4 regions of the Mesorhizobium sp. B2-8-1 genome follow, and region 1 is predicted to be linked to each of the others. Evidence: riboswitches for the same ligand, from Rfam matches in the RefSeq annotation. Region 1 holds a riboswitch; each other region holds the start of a gene.
The links. A riboswitch is a leader RNA that binds a small molecule or an ion and turns the genes downstream of it on or off. The one in region 1 is predicted to bind cobalamin.

Region 1 (4,910 bases):
AGCCGCCACCAATGACCAACGCCGCCGGCAGGGCGAACATCAACAAGAAGCGGCCGAGACGGCGCTTCTTCTTTGGCGCCGGCGCCGGCTCTGCCGGAGGTGTCATTGTAACAGGGGCCGCGGCCGGCTGCTGCGGCGCTTCCATTTCCACTTTGGCGGCGTTTTCGTCGACCTTGGCTACCGCGTTCATGCTGCTGCGCCTTCCGTATTCTTGACCTTGTCGCAGGACGGTGAATCGCCATCCGCGAGATTCTGTGCCATCGCATCCAATGCCCTGATCAGGACGCGGCGATCGTCCGGCGAAACGCCGGTCAGCGACTCCTCATAGACTTCGCCGGCGAGGCTCTTGACCTCCGCATACGCGGCACTTGCCTTGGGAGTTGGGAAGATCATGCGCACGCGGCGGTCGGCGGCGTCGGAGCGGCGCTCGATCCAGCCGCCCTCCTCCATCCGGTCAACCAGCCGCGAGACGCTGATCGGCTCGATTTCAAGCAGTTCGGCAAGCCGCGCCTGCGAAACGCCCGCTTCCTTGGCGACGCGAACCATCAGGCGCCATTGCGCCGAGGACAGGCCAAGGCCGCTGGCGCGCGCTTCGAAGCGCTTTCGCATCAGCCGCTGCACGTCGTGGATCAAAAATCCCAATCTGTCTACGCCTTCGGAAACCATGAGTGGCATATATAATAAGCGTGCTTATCATTCAAGTCCGGCATTGTTCCAGAAGCCGGCAAACGTGCATGGCAGCCGTGCAGCACAATCATGGCTGCGTCCGATGATTTCGGCCGCCGCGACACCCATTACAAGCGGTTGCGGATCAGCATGGTGACAACGAAGAAGGCGCCGAGCGAGCTGGTGATGATGCCGATCGGCAGTTCCTGCGGCGGCAGCAATGTGCGCGCCAGAAGGTCGCTTGCCAGCAACAGCACCGCCCCGAACAGCGCGCAACTTACGATCAGGCGCAGATGCAGCGCGCCGGCCAGCGGCCGCGACAGATGCGGGATCATGAGGCCGACGAAGCCGATGACGCCAGCGACCGAAACCAGGATCGCGGTCGAAAAAGCGGCGACCAGAAACGTCGTCCGTCGCATTCGCGCCACCGGCACGCCAAGACTTTCGGCGGCATTTTCGCCGGCCAGGAAAGCGTCCAGCCGGCGATGATTCCACAGCCCGTACGCCGCAATCGTGCCGGCCCCAAGCGCACCCAGCCAGATATTGTCCCACCGCGCAAGGCCGAGCCCGCCCATCGTCCAGAACAGCACCGAATGGGCGGCGCGCTGGTCACCGGCAAAGACCAGGTAATTGGTCAATGCGGTGAACATGAAGGAGACCGCAAGTCCGGCGAGGATCAGCCGTTCGGGGCCTTGTCCCCTCACCCGCGCAACCAGCAAAAGCACAACGCAAGCCGCCAGAATACCGCCGGTGAACGCGGCGATCGGTAGCGTCCAGATCCCGAAACTGTCGCCGAAGACGGTGATGACGGAGACAGCGCCGGCGGCGGCTCCCGACGAGAGACCGAACAGGAACGGATCGGCAAGATCGTTGCGCGTCACCGTCTGCAACAGCGCGCCGACCACGCCCAGGCCGCCGCCGAGACAGATGGCCAGGATGGTGCGCGGCAATCTGAGGTCGACGACGATCCTGCCGACCGGGCCGGACACGTCATGCCCCTTCAATCCGATCGCATGGCCAAGTGCTGCAACGACGTCGCCCAGCGGGATCATCGTCGAACCATAGGCGATCGATAGCAGCGCGAGCGCGGCCATAGCCAACGCGGCCGCCATCATGGCCAATACGAATGCCTTGTGCCGCAAAGTCATCTTCCCGGTTAAAATGCTTCCGGATGCATCGCCCTGGCGATCTTGCCGATCGCTTCGATGTTGGCCGGTCCGGGTGTCAGTTCGGCATAGCGAAGCGCCACGAAGCGTTCGTTCTTGACCGCGTCTGTCTCCTTCATTGCCGGATGCGCTTTCAGGAAATCGAGCAGCTTCCGGTAGCCGCCGCCATCCTGATAGTCGAGCAGGATGAGGAATTGCGGATTGCGCGAGGCCACCGTCTCCCAATCCGTGTTGCCCCAGCTGGTGTCCATGTCGGCCATGATGTTGTCGCCGCCTGCCGCGGAAATCATGGCGTTGGGAATGGCGAACTTGCCTGATGTGAACGGCTTGTCCTCGCCGGAATCATAGAGGAAGACGCGCGTTCCCCTGCGGTCGCCGACCTTGGCCGTGATTTCGGCGAGCTGCGCCTTCCAGCCGGAGACGAGCTTATCCGCTTCGGCCTCCTTGCCGAAGATCTTGCCCAGCTTCTCGACATCGCCATAGAGCAGGTCCATCGAAGCGGCAGGCCGGTTCTTGTCGAGATGGACGCAGCTTTCCGTCAGCACCAGGGTCTTGATGCCGTGTGGCGCCAGCGTATCGGGCGTCACCTCGCCGCCCGGCTTCATGCCGTAATACCAGCCGGCGAAGAAGAAGTCGGGCTCGACAGCGACCAGGTTTTCCAGCGTCGGATATTTGGGCGCCAGTTCGGGGATCGAGCTCTGTTCGGCCTTGAATTCGGGAGTGACCTTGTACCATCCAGTGATGCCGGTCAGGCCGACGATCGACGGCTGCAGCTTCAGTGCGAAGGCCATCTCGGCCATGTTGAGATCGTGAATGACGGCGCGCTTTGGAGGCGCGTCGAAGGTCAGCGGCTTGCCGCAGCTGTCGACCGTCACCGGAAAGGCGAAGGCCGTAGAGCCGAGCAGGGAGAAGGCAAGAGACACGGCAAGGCGTTTCACGGATGTTGCTCCTTGTTGAACAGGATCTGCCGGAAATGGCTTCGATCACGAAGATGGCGCGGCACGGTTCGGAACCTCGAACACCGTCAGCTCGCGGTCCTCCGTCGGGTGGCGCAACCTAAAGACGTCGATACCGAAGATCTCGCGGATCAGCTGCTGGGTGAGTGCTTCGCGTGGCGGCGCCAGCACATGCAACCGGCCATGGCTCATCACCGCGACCCTGGTGGCGAAAGGCGTCACCAGCGCCAGATCGTGCAGCACCGCGATCACGGTCATGCCGAGGCCTGCAACCAGTTCGAGCAACTCGCTGCGCGCCCGCGGGTCGAGATGGTTGGTCGGCTCGTCGAGGAACAGGATCTTCGGCTCCTGTGCGATGGCGCGGGCAAGCTGGGCGCGCTGGCGCTCGCCGCCCGACAGCGAGCCGATGGTGCGGCCAAGCAGCGGCAACAGCCCGGTCCGGCGCAGCGCCTCGACGACAATGTCGCGTTCCTCGCTCCTGTGCCTGCGGCCGGTATGCGGAACCCGGCCGAGCTCGACATAATCGATCACCGCCAGCCGTGGATCCGGTTGATCGGTCTGGCCGACGACGGCGATGTGCAGCGCCCGCTCGGCGGTCGAAATCCTGTCCAGCAGGCGCCCGGTGAGCTTCACTTCGCCCGAACTCGGCCGCAGCATGCCCGACAGCATGCGCAGCAATGTCGTCTTGCCGGCGCCGTTGGGACCGATGATGGCGAGACGGTCGCCCGCCGCCACCGAAAGGCTGACCGGATGCACCAGATGCAGGCCATCCGCCGCCGCGGCCAGGTCGCGGGCCTCGAGAAGCGGCGCGGTCATGGGCAATTCCTTGCAGGGCCTGCCGGAATACGGGCCAGCGTCTTGCTTGCCAATCCTGCCGGACGCTGGCCTGAATTCACCTCGGTGGCGATATCGCGGCAAAGCGTGCACACGATGATGCGATGCATGGGAATGCAGTGAATGCGATCGATGGAGCCGTCCAACTTCCGTCACTTTCAAAAATGGCGACGGAAGGAAGCTGGCTTGAACCGGTCGACAAGACCGAACCCCGCGTCTCCTCCCGGCACACCCCGTCCGGTCAACCCATGCAGATGGCAGGTCTCCTGGCTCGCGGGTCGTTGCGCCATCCTGCCTTCCCAGCCTTGCCGGCCAGTGGCTTCTCGGATTTTGCTAGCCGCTTACAGTTGCGGGGGCAGCCATGGCTTCGACCCGAAAATCGGGCCTCACCATGTTCCCTTTTCACCCCTCGCCTTGCGGCGCGGGGACCATCACGAGTCGCAGCCTAGGATGCAGGCAGCGTCGAGGCAAGGTCGATGCATGTTCTGTTATAACGATACAAACGTGTGGTCAATCACTATCGCGCGCCACCAGTTCCAGCGGCCAGACCTCGCGAATGATCTCTGGCCCTTTCGCGCCGGCGAAAGCCGGGAGCGAGGCGAGCAGGATTTCGCCGAGCCGCCGCCCCATCGGGTCAAGGCTCGGACGAAAGCCGGTCAGCGCCGGCGAGAAATAACGGCAGAGCGGCGTGTCGACGATGACGATCACCGCGACATCCTGCCCGGGCTTGATCCCCATTTCGGCGAGCGCTTTGCAGCCGCCGAGCGCCATCGAGTCGTTGTTGAAGATAATCGCGGTCGGCGGATCCTTCGACCGCATGACTTGCGGTGTCACCGCGTAGCCACCGGCTTCGTTGATAAAACCGTCCACAATCAGGCCGGGATCGACTTCGATGCCGTGCCGCCGCAGCGCCTTGCAATAACCCTCCAGAAACAGATAACCGAAATTCAGGTCAAGCGACGGCCGGATGGCGGCGATGCGGCGGTGGCCACGCGCAACCAGCCGGTCGACCGCATCGGCGCCCGCCTTCTCGAAATCCAGATCCAGAGAGGGATAGCTGTCGTCGCCGGACCGGCTTCGGCCGAGCGTCGCGAAGGGAAAGCCGGCCTTGCTCAGATAGTCGATGCGATCGTCCTCGCGCCGCGTCCAGGCCAGTACGACGGCATCGGCACGACGCGTCTCGACGACGCGGCGCAGCCGCTCCTGTTGATAATCCGCCGGCGCGCCCATGACGATGATCAGGTCCAGCCCGCACTCGGCCAATGTCGCTTGCAGTCCGGTGAGGAAC
Region 2 (4,910 bases), on a different contig from region 1:
GGCCAATATCGGCCGCTTCGTCGCGCAGCCGAGGCTGAGGCTGGCCTGGCTGATCGCCTTCGGCCGCTCCTGCTTCTGGACGACATTTTTCGTCTATGGCCCGCTGTTCATGGTCATCACCGGTGAGGGCGAACTTGCCGGCGGCATTCTGGTTTCGGCAGGCAACGCGCTTTTGTTCATGGCGATTTTCTGGGGCAAGGCCGGCAAGCGCTTCGGCGGCCGCAGGACCATGACTTTTGCCTATTTCGCCATGTCGGTGGTGCTGCTGGCGGCGGGTGCCGTCGGCGAAAGCGCGCCGCTCGTCACCGGCGCCTTCCTGCTGTGCGGCGCCTTCTTCACCATCGCGCTCGACGCGCTGGGCTCGACCGCCTTCATGCGCTCGGTCCGCTCTTATGAGCGGGCGCAGATGGCTGCGGTCTACCGCACTTATCTCGACTTTTCCGAACTGACGCCGCCGCTGGTCTACTCGGTGGTGCTGGCCTTTTTCGGACTGGGCTCGGTTTTCGTCACGCTCGGCCTGCTTGCGGCGGTCTGCGGTTATGTCACCTGGCGGTATCTGCCGAAGTCGCTGTGAAGCTTACGGCACAAGCGCAGCATGTCGTTCGCGTACCCAATCGTGGAAGCGGTGGAGGTCGTACTCCTCCGGCATCAGCACGCCGGCCTTATGGCGCATAGAGCGCAGCCCTTTCTGGTTGACCTCGCAGATCGCGGCATCCTCCTCCAGCACCTGGGTGCCGAATCCGACGATGTTGTCGATGTCGGTGGCGGCGAGCGCGTCGGGCGCGAACAGCCATTCGGCGGTCAATTCGGTCTGCTCGGGGCCAAGCGGCACCAGCCGTACGGACCTGACATAGTCGACGTGGCCGACGATGAACATCGAGGGCAGGCTGGTGGCGTAGGTCTGGCCGGCGGCGTGCTCGGCCGGCGTCAGGCCCGAAAAGACCGGCCCATGCGCCTGGCCGTCACGTGACCATGTTTCGGCACCCGCCCGCAGCCCGCCGGAAAATTCCGGCGCGTCATTGTCGGCATGGCGGGTCCATTCGGGGTCGTCATGCCGGCCCATCAGGCCGCGACCATAGATCGGCACCAGCCGCGACAGGTCCTTGTGGACGCCGGGGCAATGCAGGCATTCGTTGAAGTTTTCCCAGAAGATCTTCCAGTTGCAGTTCATCACCTTGCGCAGCACATGGCCCGATACCAGCGATTCCAGCGGCCAGTTGCCGAGATCGCCGGAGGCCGGGTCGAAGGATGAGTGCGCCGAGCCGGCGGCATCTTCCGCGAGATTGACGAAGACGAAGCCGCGCCAGACCGACAGCGCGACGCGATAGAGCGGATGGTCCGCCTTGTCGAAACCTTCGGGCAGCGTTTTCGATGGCACGCGCACGAGATCGCCGCGCAGCGAATAGGACCATGCGTGGTAGGGGCAGGTGATCAGCCGCGCCTTCAGCCGGCCCTCGCGTTCCTGGCAAAGCTGCGAGCCGCGATGCCGGCAGGTGTTGTGGAAGGCGCGCAGTTCGCCGGTGTCGTCGCGCAGTACGACGATCTCCTGGCTGCCGACGCGGAAGGTGCGAAAAGCCAGCGGTTGGGCGAGATCAGCTTCACGGCAGACGAGCAGGCAGTTCCTGTACCAGATGGCGTCAAGGTCGCGCTGGTAGGCCGCCGCATCCCAATAGGCCGACGACGGCAATGTCGGCTCGGCCCGGGTGAGGCCGTTATAGGGGGCGTGCTGGCTCTGGACGGGCTGCATGGCTGGCCTCCTGTGAGATGGCAGCCGACACCCGGCTACGGAAATTGTCAATTGCAGCGGAGCAAGCGGCCGGACGGCGCTAAAGCGCTTGTCGCCGTCGGAATTTGGTTTGCCGGATGCGGCGATTTTCCCTATAGTCACCTTCGTCGTCGGTTCCGATTGGAGCCAAGAGGGAATGCGGTGCGGGCAGATTTGTTGCCCAATGCCGTGGCTGCCCCCGCAACTGTGTGCGGTAGTCCTCTCCATATGCCACTGAAGATTTTCTTCGGGAAGGTGGGGAAGGGCGCTGATCCGCGAGCCAGGAGACCTGCCGGCGACAGGAAACTGACTTCGATGCCCTCGGGTGGAGGGTGAAAGGACAAGACATGAATACCGCTTCCGTCTCCCTCGGCGCCTCCATCTCCTCGCAGTCGCGCCTCCTGCAGCTCGCGCTCGCGGCGCTGCTCGGCGTTTTCGTCGTAGGCTTTGTCGGTTTCTCGCATATCGACGCGGTCCACAATGCCGCGCACGACTATCGCCACTCGATGGCGTTTCCCTGCCACTGATAGGGATTTGACATCATGAACCTGTTTCGCAACGTCGTGTTCATCGCGGCGATCGCAGGGCTCGTGGCCGGTGTCGTTCTCGCCTGCATGCAGGCCTATGCCACCGTGCCGTTGATCCTGAAGGCGGAAGTCTACGAACAGGCCGGCGGCGGCCACCACCACGACCATACCGCACCGGCCCCGACCGACAACAACGCCATGAACTCTGCCGCCCCGGCGGGCAATGCCATGAGCTCCGCCGCGCCGGCAGCCGCTGAAGCTGTTCCGGCTGGAGAGGAAGGCTGGGCGCCGGCCGACGGCTTCGAGCGCTTCGCCTTCAGCGTGCTTGCCAACATCGTCACCGGCATCGGCTTCGCGCTGGTCCTGGTCGCGGTTTCGGAATTCGCCGGCGGCATCGGCAACTGGCGCCAGGGCGTGTTCTGGGGACTGGCCGGCTTTGCCGTGTTCACGCTGGCGCCGGGCCTCGGCCTGCCGCCGGAACTGCCGGCCATGCCTGCCGCCGAGCTTCTGCCACGCCAGATCTGGTGGACGGCGACGGTGGCGGCGACGGCGATCGGCCTTGCCCTGATCGCCTTCCGCAAATCACTGCCGCTGGCGATTCTGGGCGTGGTGTTGATCGTCGCGCCGCATATTGTCGGCGCGCCGCAGCCGGACAGTTTCGAGACGCCGATTCCGGAAGGCCTGCATCATCAGTTCGTGGTGGCGGTGACCGTAACCAACCTGGTGTTCTGGCTCGTGCTCGGCGCTGCCGCCGGCGTGGTGCGTGGACGCTTCACCGGCAGCGCGACGAGCCTGCGCGACAGCTTTGCCTGATCGCGGAAGACTGACCTTCATCATCGGCGGTGCGCGCTCCGGCAAGAGCGCGCACGCCGAAACGCTGATGACGGCCTTGCCTTCGCCATGGACCTACATCGCCACGGCGCAAGCCTATGACGACGAGATGCAGCAGCGCATCGCGTTGCACCGGTCGCGGCGCGGCGAGGGCTGGACGACCATCGATGCACCGCTTGGCCTTGTCGGTGCACTCGAGGCCCTACCGGAGGACCAGCCGGTCCTTGTCGACTGCCTGACGCTCTGGCTGACCAATCACATGCTGGCCGATCATGATGTAGAGGCCGAATGTCGGCGGCTGGCTGACATGCTGTCGCGGCCGCGCGGACCCTGGTTCGTGGTATCCAACGAGGTCGGGCAAGGCATCGTGCCCGACAATGCGCTGGGGCGCCGGTTCCGCGACGCCGCCGGCCGGCTCAACCAGCAGGTCGCGGCGATTGCCGAGACCGTGCTTTTGATGGTGGCGGGGCTGCCGCTCAAGGTGAAGTGACATGACCGACATCGACGAAAAGGACGAAGAGCGCCACCGCGCCAAGATGGCCAAGCGCAAGGCGGTCCAAGACGCCGAGGTGGCGAGCAAGACGGTCGAAAAGGGGCTGCTGATCGTCAACACCGGCCCGGGCAAAGGCAAGACCACGGCTGCCTTTGGCCTGGCGCTGCGGATGCTCGGCTACGGCAAGCGCGTCGGCGTCGTCCAGTTCATCAAGGGCAAATGGCATACGGGTGAGAAGGAGGCCTTCGCCGCCTTCGGCGACCGCGTCGTCTGGCACGCGATGGGCGAGGGGTTCACCTGGGAGACACAGGATCTGAAGCGCGACATCGCGGCGGCCGAGGCCGCCTGGGCCAAGGCGCTGGAGCTGATGGCCGATCCGTCGATCAGTCTCGTCGTGCTCGACGAACTCAACATCGCGCTGCGCTACGAGTATCTCGATCTGGACAAGGTGGTTGCCGCGCTGAAAGCGCGCCGCGAGGGCCTGCATGTCGTCGTCACCGGTCGCAACGCCAAGCCGGCGCTGGTCGAGGCGGCCGATCTGGTGACCGAGATGGGGCTGACCAAGCACCACTTCGCGGCGGGCGTGAAGGCGCAACAAGGGATCGAGTTTTGAGAGCTTTTGTCCCCTTTTGTGGATGAGCATTCAAGTCTGGTCGCCAAACGCTCCAAGCGGGGCTCACTTCCTTTCCCTCCGGAGGGGGGGAAAGGTGGCGCTGCGAAGCAGCGACGGATTGGGGGAAGGCGGTTATCGAACGCGCGGTCCGCAGACAGGCAGGCGCAACCCGGCGGGTGCGAGAAACGCGACTGCCGAGCTCGTCGACCCCCACTCCGTCTCGGCTTCGCCGAGCCACCTCTCCCCGATCGACGGGGGAGAGGAAAGGCGCGAACCTGTTGCAGCCCGGCTCCCTTCCTCCCCTTCGGGAGAGAACTCACGGGGGGGGGTGAGATCATGCCAGAATGACGATCGCCGAAACCACGCCGAACAGGGCAATCAGCAAATAATCGGCGACGCGGTAGAGTTTCAGCGCCCGCCTTATGTCGATGCTGTCGGCTTCGCGCCGGCCGCCTTCGCCCATGAACGCGTCGTCGACCGTTACGCCGCCATAGCTGCGCGGCCCGGCGAGGGCCAGGCCGAGCCCGCCCGCCATCGCCGCCTCCGGCCAGCCGGCATTGGGCGAGCGGTGCTTTTTCGCGTCGCGCCGCACCGCCTGCCATGCGGCTTTCGCGTCGGCGCCTTTCACCAGGAAAGCCGCCAAGGTGATGAGCAACGCCGTCAGCCGCGACGCCGGCAGGT
Region 3 (4,910 bases), on a different contig from region 1:
TGCCATTGTCACGGACATTTTTCAGCACCGGGATCAGATGGTCCAGATTGTGACCGTCGATCGGACCGATATGGTAGAAGCCGAGCTCCTCGAACAGCGTGCCGCCTGTGACGTAGCCGCGCGCGTGCTCGACCGCCCTGGTGATGGCACGGTCGGCACGCTTGCCGAGATACGAGGTCAGTTTCTTGCCGAAGTCGCGCAGGCCGACATAGGCCTTGCCAGAGGCCAGGCGCGCCAGATAGGCGCTCATGGCGCCGGTCGGTGGGGCGATCGACATGTCGTTGTCGTTGAGGATGACGATCAGGCGGGCATCGAGCGCACCGGCATTGTTCATCGCCTCATAGGCCATGCCGGCCGACATGGCGCCGTCGCCGATGACAGCGATGACATTGTTGCGGCCGCCGGCAAGATCGCGGGCCGCCGCCATGCCGAGGCCGGCCGATATCGACGTCGAGGAGTGGGCGGCGCCAAACGGATCGTATTCGCTCTCGGTGCGGCGGGTGAAGCCGGAGAGGCCGCCCTCCTGCCGCAGGGTGCGGATGCGATCGCGGCGCCCGGTCAGGATCTTGTGCGGATAGGCCTGGTGGCCGACATCCCAGATCAACCGGTCATCGGGGGTATTGAAGACATAGTGCAGCGCCACGGTCAGTTCGACCACGCCAAGCCCGGCGCCGAGATGACCGCCGGTGCGCGACACCGCGTCGATCAGTTCGAGGCGAAGCTCTGATGCCAATTGCGGCAATTCGCTTTCGGAAAGCGTGCGCAGCTCGGCCGGGATACGGACCTTGTCGAGAAGCGGCGTATGCGGCGTTGCGTTCACGGGTAGGCCCAAGCTTCTGTTCATGCGCGGGATAGGCCGCCGGCAGGCGAAAGTAAATGCCTGCCAAATGACGCGAAAGGCACGCCCCGTCGTCGATTTCCTCAGCCTTCCGGCAGTGGAATGAACTCTTCCTCATCGCCGGGAACGATGTCGAAGCGGCCGGTCTTCCATTCTTGCTTGGCCTGTTCGATGCGCTCCTTGGAGGACGAGACAAAATTCCACCAGATGTAGCGCTTCGAGCCCAGCGAGGCACCGCCGAAAAGCATGAAATGGGCACCAGCCTGTGAGGATACGACGATCTCGTCGCCGGGCCGGAACACCAGAAGCCGTTCCGCCGGAAACACGTCGCCGGAAATCGAGACCTCGCCTTCCAGCGTATAGATGGCGCGTTCTTCCGCGTCGGCAGGGATTTTCACGCTGGCGCCGGGCGCCAGCCTGAGGTCGGCGTAGAGCGTCTCGGAATCGGCCCGCACCGGGGAACGCAGCCCCTGGAAATCGCCTATGACGATGCGGCCGCTGACGCCTTCCGCGTCGATGTCGGGAAGCCGCGCGACAGCGGTGTTTTCGAAAACCGGCGCCACTTCCTCCTTGCCGCCCGGCAGCGCCAACCATGTCTGCAGCCCCGAGATCGACATCGGCGCGCCGCGCAGTTCTTCCGGCGTGCGCTCCGAATGGACGATGCCGCGGCCGGCGGTCATCAGGTTCACGTCACCCGGCTCGATCACCATCTCGGTGCCGAGCGAATCGCGATGCCTGATCCTGCCGTCGAACAGGTAGGTGACCGTCGACAGGCCGATATGAGGATGCGGCCGGACGTCGAGCGCCTGACCGGCACGCAGGATGGCCGGGCCCATGCGGTCGAAGAAGATGAAGGGACCGACCAGCCGCCTTTTGGCGGTCGGCAAGGCGCGGCGAACCTGAAAACCGCCAATGTCCTTGGCGTTCGGAATGACCATCAATTCGATTTGGTCGCTGGCAAAGGCATCGCCGGCTTCAGGGTCCTTCCCGGGAAAGAAGCTCATGAACTCTCCTTGTCAGCGGCCGATGGCTGCTTTGGCCAGATCAGGCAAAGCGGATCGCCGCCTTCGCCCGCAGCTTGGCCGCAACCTCCTCGCGATTGCGCGGATGCTGGTTGGTTTCAAGCGAATCGAGAAGCTCGCGCGCCGACGCCGCAATGGCCTCGACGGCATGGTCGAATGCGTGCTGGTTCTGCTTCGAAGGCCGCGTCGTTCCGCTCAGCTTGCGAACGAATTGAAGGGCTGCATCGCGCACCTCGTCGTTGGTCGCCGGCGGATCAAAATTGAACAGGGTCTTGATGTTTCTGCACATCGCTTCCGTATCTCCTCTTGTCCTGGAGCCGTTTCAATCGGGACGCGTTCTATCCTCAATCATGATCGTGTCAAAAACCAGAGAGACGGCTGCGTGCCTCAATCCGCGTCCAGCGGCTCCGTCCCGACCGGCTTGCCGTCGCGGGACAGCCTGATCTTCTCCACCTTGTCCTCGGCCGCCTTGAGCAGCCGGTCGCAATGCACCTTCAGCGCCTCGCCGCGCTCGTAGATCCTGATCGACTGGTCGAGCGGCACATCGCCACGCTCCAGATCATCGACGATCTTCTCCAGCGCGTCGAGAGCCTGTTCGAAGCTCATCGCCTTGACGTCTTCGTTGGTTTCACCAGCCATCATTCATCCTTTCATCAGTCGCCCGACATGGGCGGCGACCGAAAATGCCAATCCTTGCAGATCGTAGCCGCCCTCGAGCAGGCTGACGAGCCGGTTGCCGCTGTGGCGCGCCGCGCGCTGCATGAGTTGGCCGGTCGCCCAGTCGAAATCATCCTCGGTCAGGTTGATCTCGGCCAGCGGGTCGCGATGATGCGCGTCGAAGCCGGCCGAAATAATGATCAGGTCGGGTGCAAAATTGTCGAGCGAGGGCAGCACGCGCGACAGGAAGGCATCGCGGAACGCCTCGCTGCCGGTCTGCGGCGCAAGCGGCGCGTTGACGATGTTGCCGGCGCCGGTTTCGTTCTTTGCTCCGGTGCCGGGGTAGAGCGGCATCTGGTGCGTCGAGCAATAAAGCACGGACGGATCGTCCCAGAAAACATCCTGCGTGCCGTTGCCGTGATGCACGTCCCAGTCGACGATGGCGACGCGTTCGATATCGTGTTTGCGCTGTGCATAACGTGCGGCGATGGCCGCTGTGTTGAACAGGCAGAAGCCCATCGCCGTCGCTTTCTCCGCATGATGGCCGGGCGGCCGGGCGGCGACGAAAACGTTGTCTGCCCTGCCGGCAAAGACGTCGTCGACGGCGGCGTTGGCGGCTCCGATCGCGGTGATCGCCGCTTGCCAGCTCTTCGGGCTGGCCGTTGTGTCGGCATCGATGCGGGCGATGCCCGTATCGGGAATGGCGGCGCGTACCCGCTCGACGAAATCCTCGGGATGCGCGTAGAGAATGGTGGCCTCATCGCCTTCCGGCGCCTCGAGGCGGTCGAGCGCGGCAAAAGCCTCGTCGTCGAGCACGCGCTCGATGGCGCGCAAGCGGTCCGGCCGCTCCGGATGGCCGGGTGGCGTGATGTGCTCGAGGAAGATCGGATGGGTGTAGAGACGAGTGGCCATGCTCCCTATCTAGTGCCCTGGCGCGGCGATGGCCATGCGTTGCGGCCTGATGGTTGGGGAAAATCGCGCTTGCGTCCGTTCGCGTCGCCGCGGGGATTGGCGGCGCAGGGGCTTCGTCGTAAAGTCCCGGCCACTGCCTGGTGCCCGCCGCGAGCGGGAGAATCGGGAACACGGTTTGATACCGTGGCGTGCCCAACGCTGTAAGGGGGACCGCGCCGGTAAATGCCACTGTCGATGACGGGAAGGCGCCGGATGCGGGTTGATCCCGAGCCAGAAGACCGGCCTGGCAGGCATCGTCATCCGCATGGTCAGGCGGACGGCAGTTGATTGCAATCGCAAGGGGACAAGCGATGCCGGACAATATGACCATCCCCGTGGGTGACGGATTCGACCAGATGGCGCGCGATGCGGTCTACCGCGCCATGTTCACGCGGCGCGATGTCCGCAGCCATTTTACATCAGAGGCCGTCGACGACGAGGTCTTGGCGCGGCTGCTGCTTGCCGCCCATCACGCGCCATCGGTCGGCTTCATGCAGCCATGGAATTTCATCGTCATTCGTGGCACCGAACGACGGGAACAGGTGCGCGACCTGTTCCTCGCGGCGCGCGAGCAGGAATTGCCGGCGATCGAGGAAGAGCGGCGGGCGCTCTACCGCAAGCTCAAGCTGGAAGGCATCTGCGAAAGCGCGCTCAATATCTGTATCACCTGCGACCGCCGACGCTCACAGGGTTCGCCGCTGGGACGCTGGCACAATCCCGAGATGGATCTCTACAGCACGGTCTGCGCGGTGCAGAATTTCTGGCTGGCGGCGCGCGCCGAAGGCGTCGGCGTTGGCTGGGTCAGCATTATCGAGGCGCAGGCGTTGAAAGGCCTTCTGTCGATTCCCGAGCACGTGACGCCGGTGGCCTATCTCTGTGTCGGCCGTGTCTCGGAGTTCGCGCCGAAACCGGACCTCGAAACACATGGCTGGGGGCGGCGGCTGCCGCTGCCCGAGCTGATCATGAGCGAGACGTTTTGCGGACAGGGCGAAGTTCCGCTCAAATCAACGATCGCACGCCTCAAGGCGGCAACATGCGAAAAGTCTGACAAACTCTTGATTTGATTGCCGATACGGCATGCCCAGAGCTGCCGGCGGCCTGCCGTCGTCAGGCGGCTCCGGCATCCTTCCTCAACAATCCTTCGAGCAGTTGCTTGAATGCCGCCACCACGGTCTTCGACGTCGCTTCCGGGTCGTTCGAATTGGCGATCCGCTGCGCCGCCTGGCTGCTCGCCCCGTTGATCAGCCGTGCCGCGGTCTCGGGGTCTACGCCCGGGACAACCACCCCGCCGCCCTGCAGCGTCGTCAGGTGATCGGTCATCGACGCGACGCAGGCATTGGCGTTCGGCCATTGCGCGGGATCCCCCAGCACGGCCGGACCGTCCCGAAACATGATGCGCTGGATTTCCGGCTCCAGCGCCATTTCGATGTAGCTCGTGCATT
Region 4 (4,910 bases), on a different contig from region 1:
GCTGACCGCGCTTCGGCACCTCGATGCCGAGCAGGCGCTCGGCGGCCAGTGCGAAGGCATGCTCCTGGTTCATCGGCGCGCAATAGTCGAGCCGGTCGAGATAAGGCACTGCCTGCAGGTAGGTTTTGTGCTCGATCAGCTTTTCGGTGCCGCGATGCAAGAGCCCGATATGCGGATCGACACGATCGACCACTTCGCCGTCCAACTCCAGAACCAATCTCAAAACACCATGCGCGGCAGGGTGTTGCGGTCCGAAGTTGATGTTAAAATTGCGGACGGAAGTTTCGGCCATTACTGCTTTGCCTTCTCATCCCCTGGCAGCACGTAATCGGTGCCTTCCCATGGGGACAGAAAATCGAAATTGCGGAATTCCTGCTTCAGTTCCACCGGCTCGTAGATGACGCGCTTAGCTTCGTCGTCGTAACGCACCTCGACGAAGCCGGTCAGCGGGAAATCCTTGCGCAGCGGGTGACCGTCGAAACCGTAATCGGTGAGAATGCGCCGCAGATCGGGGTGACCCGAAAACAGCACGCCATAGAGATCGTAGGTCTCGCGCTCGAACCAATCGGCGCCGGGATAGACGCCGGTGATCGACGGCACCATCGTCTCCTCGTCGGCCTGCACCTTGACGCGGATACGCACGTTCTGCTTCGGCGACAACAGGTGATAGACGACGTCGAAGCGCTTGGCCCGTGACGGATAATCGGCGCCGCAGACATCGATGACCGAGATGAATTGGCAGCGCGGATCGTCGCGCAGGAAAGTCACCACTTCGATCAGATCGCGCGGTTCGACATGGATGGTGAGTTCGCCATAGGCGAACACTGCTTCATTGACGCGGCCAATCAATTTTTCGCCGAGATAGGTCGACAGTTCGCTCAGGGATGCGGCCATGGATTTACCGTTCGATCGTGCCGGTGCGGCGGATCTTCTTCTGCAGCAGAAGAATGCCATAGAGCAGCGCTTCGGCGCTCGGCGGACAGCCGGGCACATAGATGTCGACCGGCACGATGCGGTCGCAGCCGCGCACCACCGAATAGGAATAGTGGTAATAGCCGCCGCCATTGGCGCAGGAGCCCATCGAGATGACGTAGCGCGGCTCCGGCATCTGGTCGTAGACCTTGCGCAGCGCCGGAGCCATCTTGTTGGTCAGCGTGCCGGCAACGATCATGATGTCGGACTGGCGCGGAGACGCGCGAGGAGCAACACCGAACCGCTCCGAATCGTAGCGCGGCATCGAGGTGTGGATCATCTCGACGGCGCAGCAGGCGAGGCCGAAGGTCATGAACATCAGCGAGCCGCTGCGCGCCCAGGTGATCAGCGCCTCGGTCGAGGTGACGAGAAAGCCCTTGTCGGCGAGTTCGTTGTTGATTTCGAGGAAGAACGGATCATCGGACCCAACCGGCCTGCCGGTATTGGGATCGATCAGACCCTTGGGCTTCGGCGCGACGAGCGTGCCGGAACTGTCGCTCAATCCCATTCGAGCGCTCCTTTTTTCCATTCATAGGCAAAGCCGATGGTCAGCACCGCCAAAAACACCATCATCGACCAGAAACCGAGCATGCCGATTTTCGAGAACGACACCGCCCACGGAAACAGGAAGGCCACTTCCAGGTCGAAGATGATGAACAGGATCGACACCAGGTAGAAGCGGATGTCGAACTTCATACGGGCGTCATCGAACGAGTTGAACCCGCATTCGTAGGCGGAAAGCTTTTCCGGGTCGGGATTGCGGTAGGCCACCAGGAACGGCGCCACGATAAGCGCGACGCCGACAGCCGCCGCCACTGCGATAAACAGGACGATGGGCAGGTACGAACTGAGAAGTGCGTTCATGCTGCGGCTTTCCGTTGGCGCCAATCCATTTTGATTACAGCACCAGACCCCATTTCGGAAGCGTGACAGTTTAACCGCTGAACCGTTTTAAGGGGCCTTTGCTGCAACGCGGCGAGGGTTAGCGCAGCGCTTCCGGCGAAGCAAGTCAAACCTTGTTCAAAACACTGGCCTGGACGGCATAAGGGAAGAAACTGGTCCGATCCGCTCCTGTCTGATTTCCTTCGCTTTTTACTCCACTTTTCTCTCCTGACAGAGTTGCCGCCAAAACCCTGCTAGCATGGCCGGAATCAACTGTCCGAACGACGCTCAACAAGCCATCAGAGTCGCATCCGAATGAAGGAAAAGATCTCGCTTGCCACGGCCCGGCGTATCGCGCTCGCCGCCCAAGGGTTCACTGATCCCCGCCCCGCCGGCACGCCCGACCGACGCCACTTCGCCCGCGTGCTCTCGCGTACCGGCCTGCTGCAGATCGATTCCGTCAGCGCGGTGGTGCGCGCTCACTACATGCCGCTCTATTCGCGCCTTGGTCCCTACCCGTTCGCCTTGCTCGACAACGCCGCCGTCACGCGCAAGCGCACGGTTTTCGAATACTGGGCGCACGAGGCTTCCTTCCTGCCGGTCGAGACCTATCCCCTGATGCGTTGGCGCATGCAGCGCGCGGAGCGTGGCGATGAAATGTATCTGGGTCTCGCCAAATGGGGCCGCGAGCACGCCGCCTATATCGAAGAGATCTACCGCGAGGTCGCGGAGCGCGGCCCGATCGCCGCCTCCGCGCTCGAAGGCCAGAAAGGGTCCGGCGGCTGGTGGGGCTGGAGCCACGCCAAGCATGCCTTCGAATGGCTGTTCTGGGCAGGACGCATCACCACCGCGCACCGCCGTGGCTTCGAACGCTTCTACGATCTGCCCGAGCGCGTGCTGCCGCAGGCGATCCTCGATCTGCCGGTGCCGTCAGCCGAGGACGCGCATCGGGAATTGCTGCGGATATCCGCCCGCGCTCATGGCGTCGCGACAGCAAGCGACCTGCGCGACTATTTCCGCCTGTCGCCGGCCGACATGAAGGGCCGGCTGGAGGAGCTGGTTGAAACAGGCGAGCTGGTGCCGGTGCGTGTCGAGGGCTGGAACAAACCGGCTTACCTCCATAAGGAGGCCCGTATTCCACGAAAAATCGAGGCCCGCGCCTTGCTGGCGCCGTTCGATCCGGTCGTTTTCGAGCGCTCGCGCACGGAGCGGCTGTTCGATTTCCACTACCGCATAGAAATCTACACCCCTGCCGAAAAACGGCAATACGGCTATTACGTCCTGCCGTTCCTGCTCGGCGACAGGATCGTGGCGCGCGTCGACCTCAAGGCCGACCGGCCGGCCAGCGTGCTACGCGTCCACGCGGCCTATGCCGAGCCCGGCGCGCCGCCTGAAACCGCCGCGCAACTCTTCCAGGAATTGACGCAGATGCAGGGCTGGCTCGGCCTCGAACGGATCGAGGTTACGCCCGCCGGCGACCTTGGGCAGCCGCTCGCCGACATTGCCGTGTCGTAGACGCGCGTTGACACCGCCGCCTGCAAGAGCCTAAATCCATTCCAGACGGTCTCCTCTCGGCAAAGGGAGGAGCCAAGAGGGAATGCGGTGCGAAATCTCGATTTCAAATCCGCGGCTGTCCCCGCAACTGTAAGCGACGAGCCAAGGCCGAAAACCACTGGGACGGTCCCGGGAAGGCGGCACGAAGGCGATGACCCGCGAGCCAGGAGACCTGCCGTCTGAGACATAAGAATCCGATCGCCCGGCGGGTTTTCCGGGCAAGGAGCCCGATTTGGAACGCGACAGCAGTTTCCCGGCTGAAACAGCGGACATTTTGTCTGGCGATAGCGACTTGTCTGGCGATAGCGACGCCTTGGCCGGCGTCACTGTCATCATCTGCGCTTCCTGCCGCGACGAGACCGGTTCCGATGCCCATCCCCGCGCCGGCGAAGTTTTGGCTCAAGATACGCGCCAAGCCGCAACGGCCGACAATGTCCGTGTCCGCACCGTCGAATGCCTCGGCAACTGCAAGCGCCGTCTCAGTGCCGCGATTCTTCGCGACGGCTGCTGGAGTTATGTCTTCGGCGACCTGAACATCGCCAGCGGCGCCGATCTCGTGACCGGCGCGAAACTCTTCGCCGCTTCGACCAACGGCCTCATTCCGTGGCGTGGTCGCCCGGATTCCCTCAAGCGCGGCCTCGTCGCCCGCATTCCTCCCCTCGACATGCTGAAGGACTGATCATGACCGCCGCAGTTTCCGCCGCCACTCTCTCCCGCGTCCCCTGTACCGTGGTCACCGGCTTCCTGGGTGCCGGCAAGACCACGCTGGTCCGCCATCTCCTGGAGAACGCGGGCGGCAAGCGGATCGCCATCATCGTCAACGAATTCGGCGACATCGGAATCGACGGCGAGATCCTCAAGGGCTGCGGCATCGACACCTGCCCGGAGGAAAACATCGTCGAACTGGCCAATGGCTGCATCTGCTGCACCGTCGCCGACGATTTCGTCCCGGCGCTCGACCAGATCCTGTCGCTGACGCCGAAGGTCGACCACATCCTGATCGAGACCTCAGGCTTGGCTCTGCCCAAGCCGCTGGTCCAGGCCTTCCAGTGGCCGACAGTGAAGAGCCGGGTGACAGTCGACGGCGTAATCGCCGTGGTCGACGGTCCGGCATTGGCCGAGGGGCGCGTCGCCAACGACATGGACGCCCTGCAGGCGCAACGCGCGCAGGACCAGACACTGGACCACGACGACCCCGTCGAGGAGGTGTTCGAGGACCAGATCGCCTGCGCCGACCTCATCATCCTGTCGAAGAGCGACCTGATGGATGCCGCAGGTTCGGCTCGCGCCAACGCCATCATTGGCGAACACTCCGCCCGCGCCGTGAAGGTCGTGCCGACGGCTCATGGCAAGGTCGATCCGTCCGTGCTGCTCGGGCTAGGCCTCGCCGTCGAGGACGACATCGAGAACCGCAAGTCCCATCATGACGGCGCCTTCGACCACGAGCACGACGACTTCGATACGTTCATCGTCGACATCCCCTCGATCGCCAACCCGGACGA

Region 2: another riboswitch for cobalamin. It lies ahead of FJ428_RS17970 (CbtB domain-containing protein); the one in region 1 lies ahead of FJ428_RS25970 (ABC transporter ATP-binding protein).
Region 3: another riboswitch for cobalamin. It lies ahead of bluB (5,6-dimethylbenzimidazole synthase); the one in region 1 lies ahead of FJ428_RS25970 (ABC transporter ATP-binding protein).
Region 4: another riboswitch for cobalamin. It lies ahead of FJ428_RS17800 (DUF1636 family protein); the one in region 1 lies ahead of FJ428_RS25970 (ABC transporter ATP-binding protein).

What each region holds. Positions count from the first base shown of each region.
Region 1 is NZ_VFTX01000012.1:44,482-49,391, reverse strand. It holds gene FJ428_RS25990 (HlyD family secretion protein) at 1-190, opposite strand, end outside; gene FJ428_RS25985 (MarR family winged helix-turn-helix transcriptional regulator) at 187-666, opposite strand; gene FJ428_RS25980 (iron ABC transporter permease) at 795-1,814, opposite strand; gene FJ428_RS25975 (ABC transporter substrate-binding protein) at 1,823-2,770, opposite strand; gene FJ428_RS25970 (ABC transporter ATP-binding protein) at 2,816-3,604, opposite strand; cobalamin riboswitch at 3,861-4,070, opposite strand; gene FJ428_RS25965 (LacI family DNA-binding transcriptional regulator) at 4,133-4,910, opposite strand, start outside.
Region 2 is NZ_VFTX01000006.1:252,637-257,546, forward strand. It holds gene FJ428_RS17960 (MFS transporter) at 1-574, shown strand, start outside; gene FJ428_RS17965 (aromatic ring-hydroxylating dioxygenase subunit alpha) at 578-1,747, opposite strand; cobalamin riboswitch at 1,881-2,077, shown strand; gene FJ428_RS17970 (CbtB domain-containing protein) at 2,113-2,292, shown strand; gene FJ428_RS17975 (CbtA family protein) at 2,308-3,105, shown strand; gene cobU (bifunctional adenosylcobinamide kinase/adenosylcobinamide-phosphate guanylyltransferase) at 3,098-3,613, shown strand; gene cobO (cob(I)yrinic acid a,c-diamide adenosyltransferase) at 3,615-4,229, shown strand; gene cbiB (adenosylcobinamide-phosphate synthase CbiB) at 4,564-4,910, opposite strand, start outside.
Region 3 is NZ_VFTX01000001.1:503,623-508,532, reverse strand. It holds gene dxs (1-deoxy-D-xylulose-5-phosphate synthase) at 1-844, opposite strand, end outside; gene FJ428_RS02500 (pirin family protein) at 922-1,842, opposite strand; gene FJ428_RS02495 (DUF2277 domain-containing protein) at 1,883-2,149, opposite strand; gene FJ428_RS02490 (exodeoxyribonuclease VII small subunit) at 2,248-2,499, opposite strand; gene FJ428_RS02485 (histone deacetylase family protein) at 2,503-3,429, opposite strand; cobalamin riboswitch at 3,551-3,731, shown strand; gene bluB (5,6-dimethylbenzimidazole synthase) at 3,780-4,532, shown strand; gene FJ428_RS02475 (TetR/AcrR family transcriptional regulator) at 4,576-4,910, opposite strand, start outside.
Region 4 is NZ_VFTX01000006.1:218,608-223,517, reverse strand. It holds gene FJ428_RS17825 (NADH-quinone oxidoreductase subunit D) at 1-292, opposite strand, end outside; gene FJ428_RS17820 (NADH-quinone oxidoreductase subunit C) at 292-894, opposite strand; gene FJ428_RS17815 (NADH-quinone oxidoreductase subunit B) at 899-1,480, opposite strand; gene FJ428_RS17810 (NADH-quinone oxidoreductase subunit A) at 1,471-1,836, opposite strand; gene FJ428_RS17805 (winged helix-turn-helix domain-containing protein) at 2,170-3,369, shown strand; cobalamin riboswitch at 3,399-3,603, shown strand; gene FJ428_RS17800 (DUF1636 family protein) at 3,641-4,087, shown strand; gene cobW (cobalamin biosynthesis protein CobW) at 4,090-4,910, shown strand, end outside.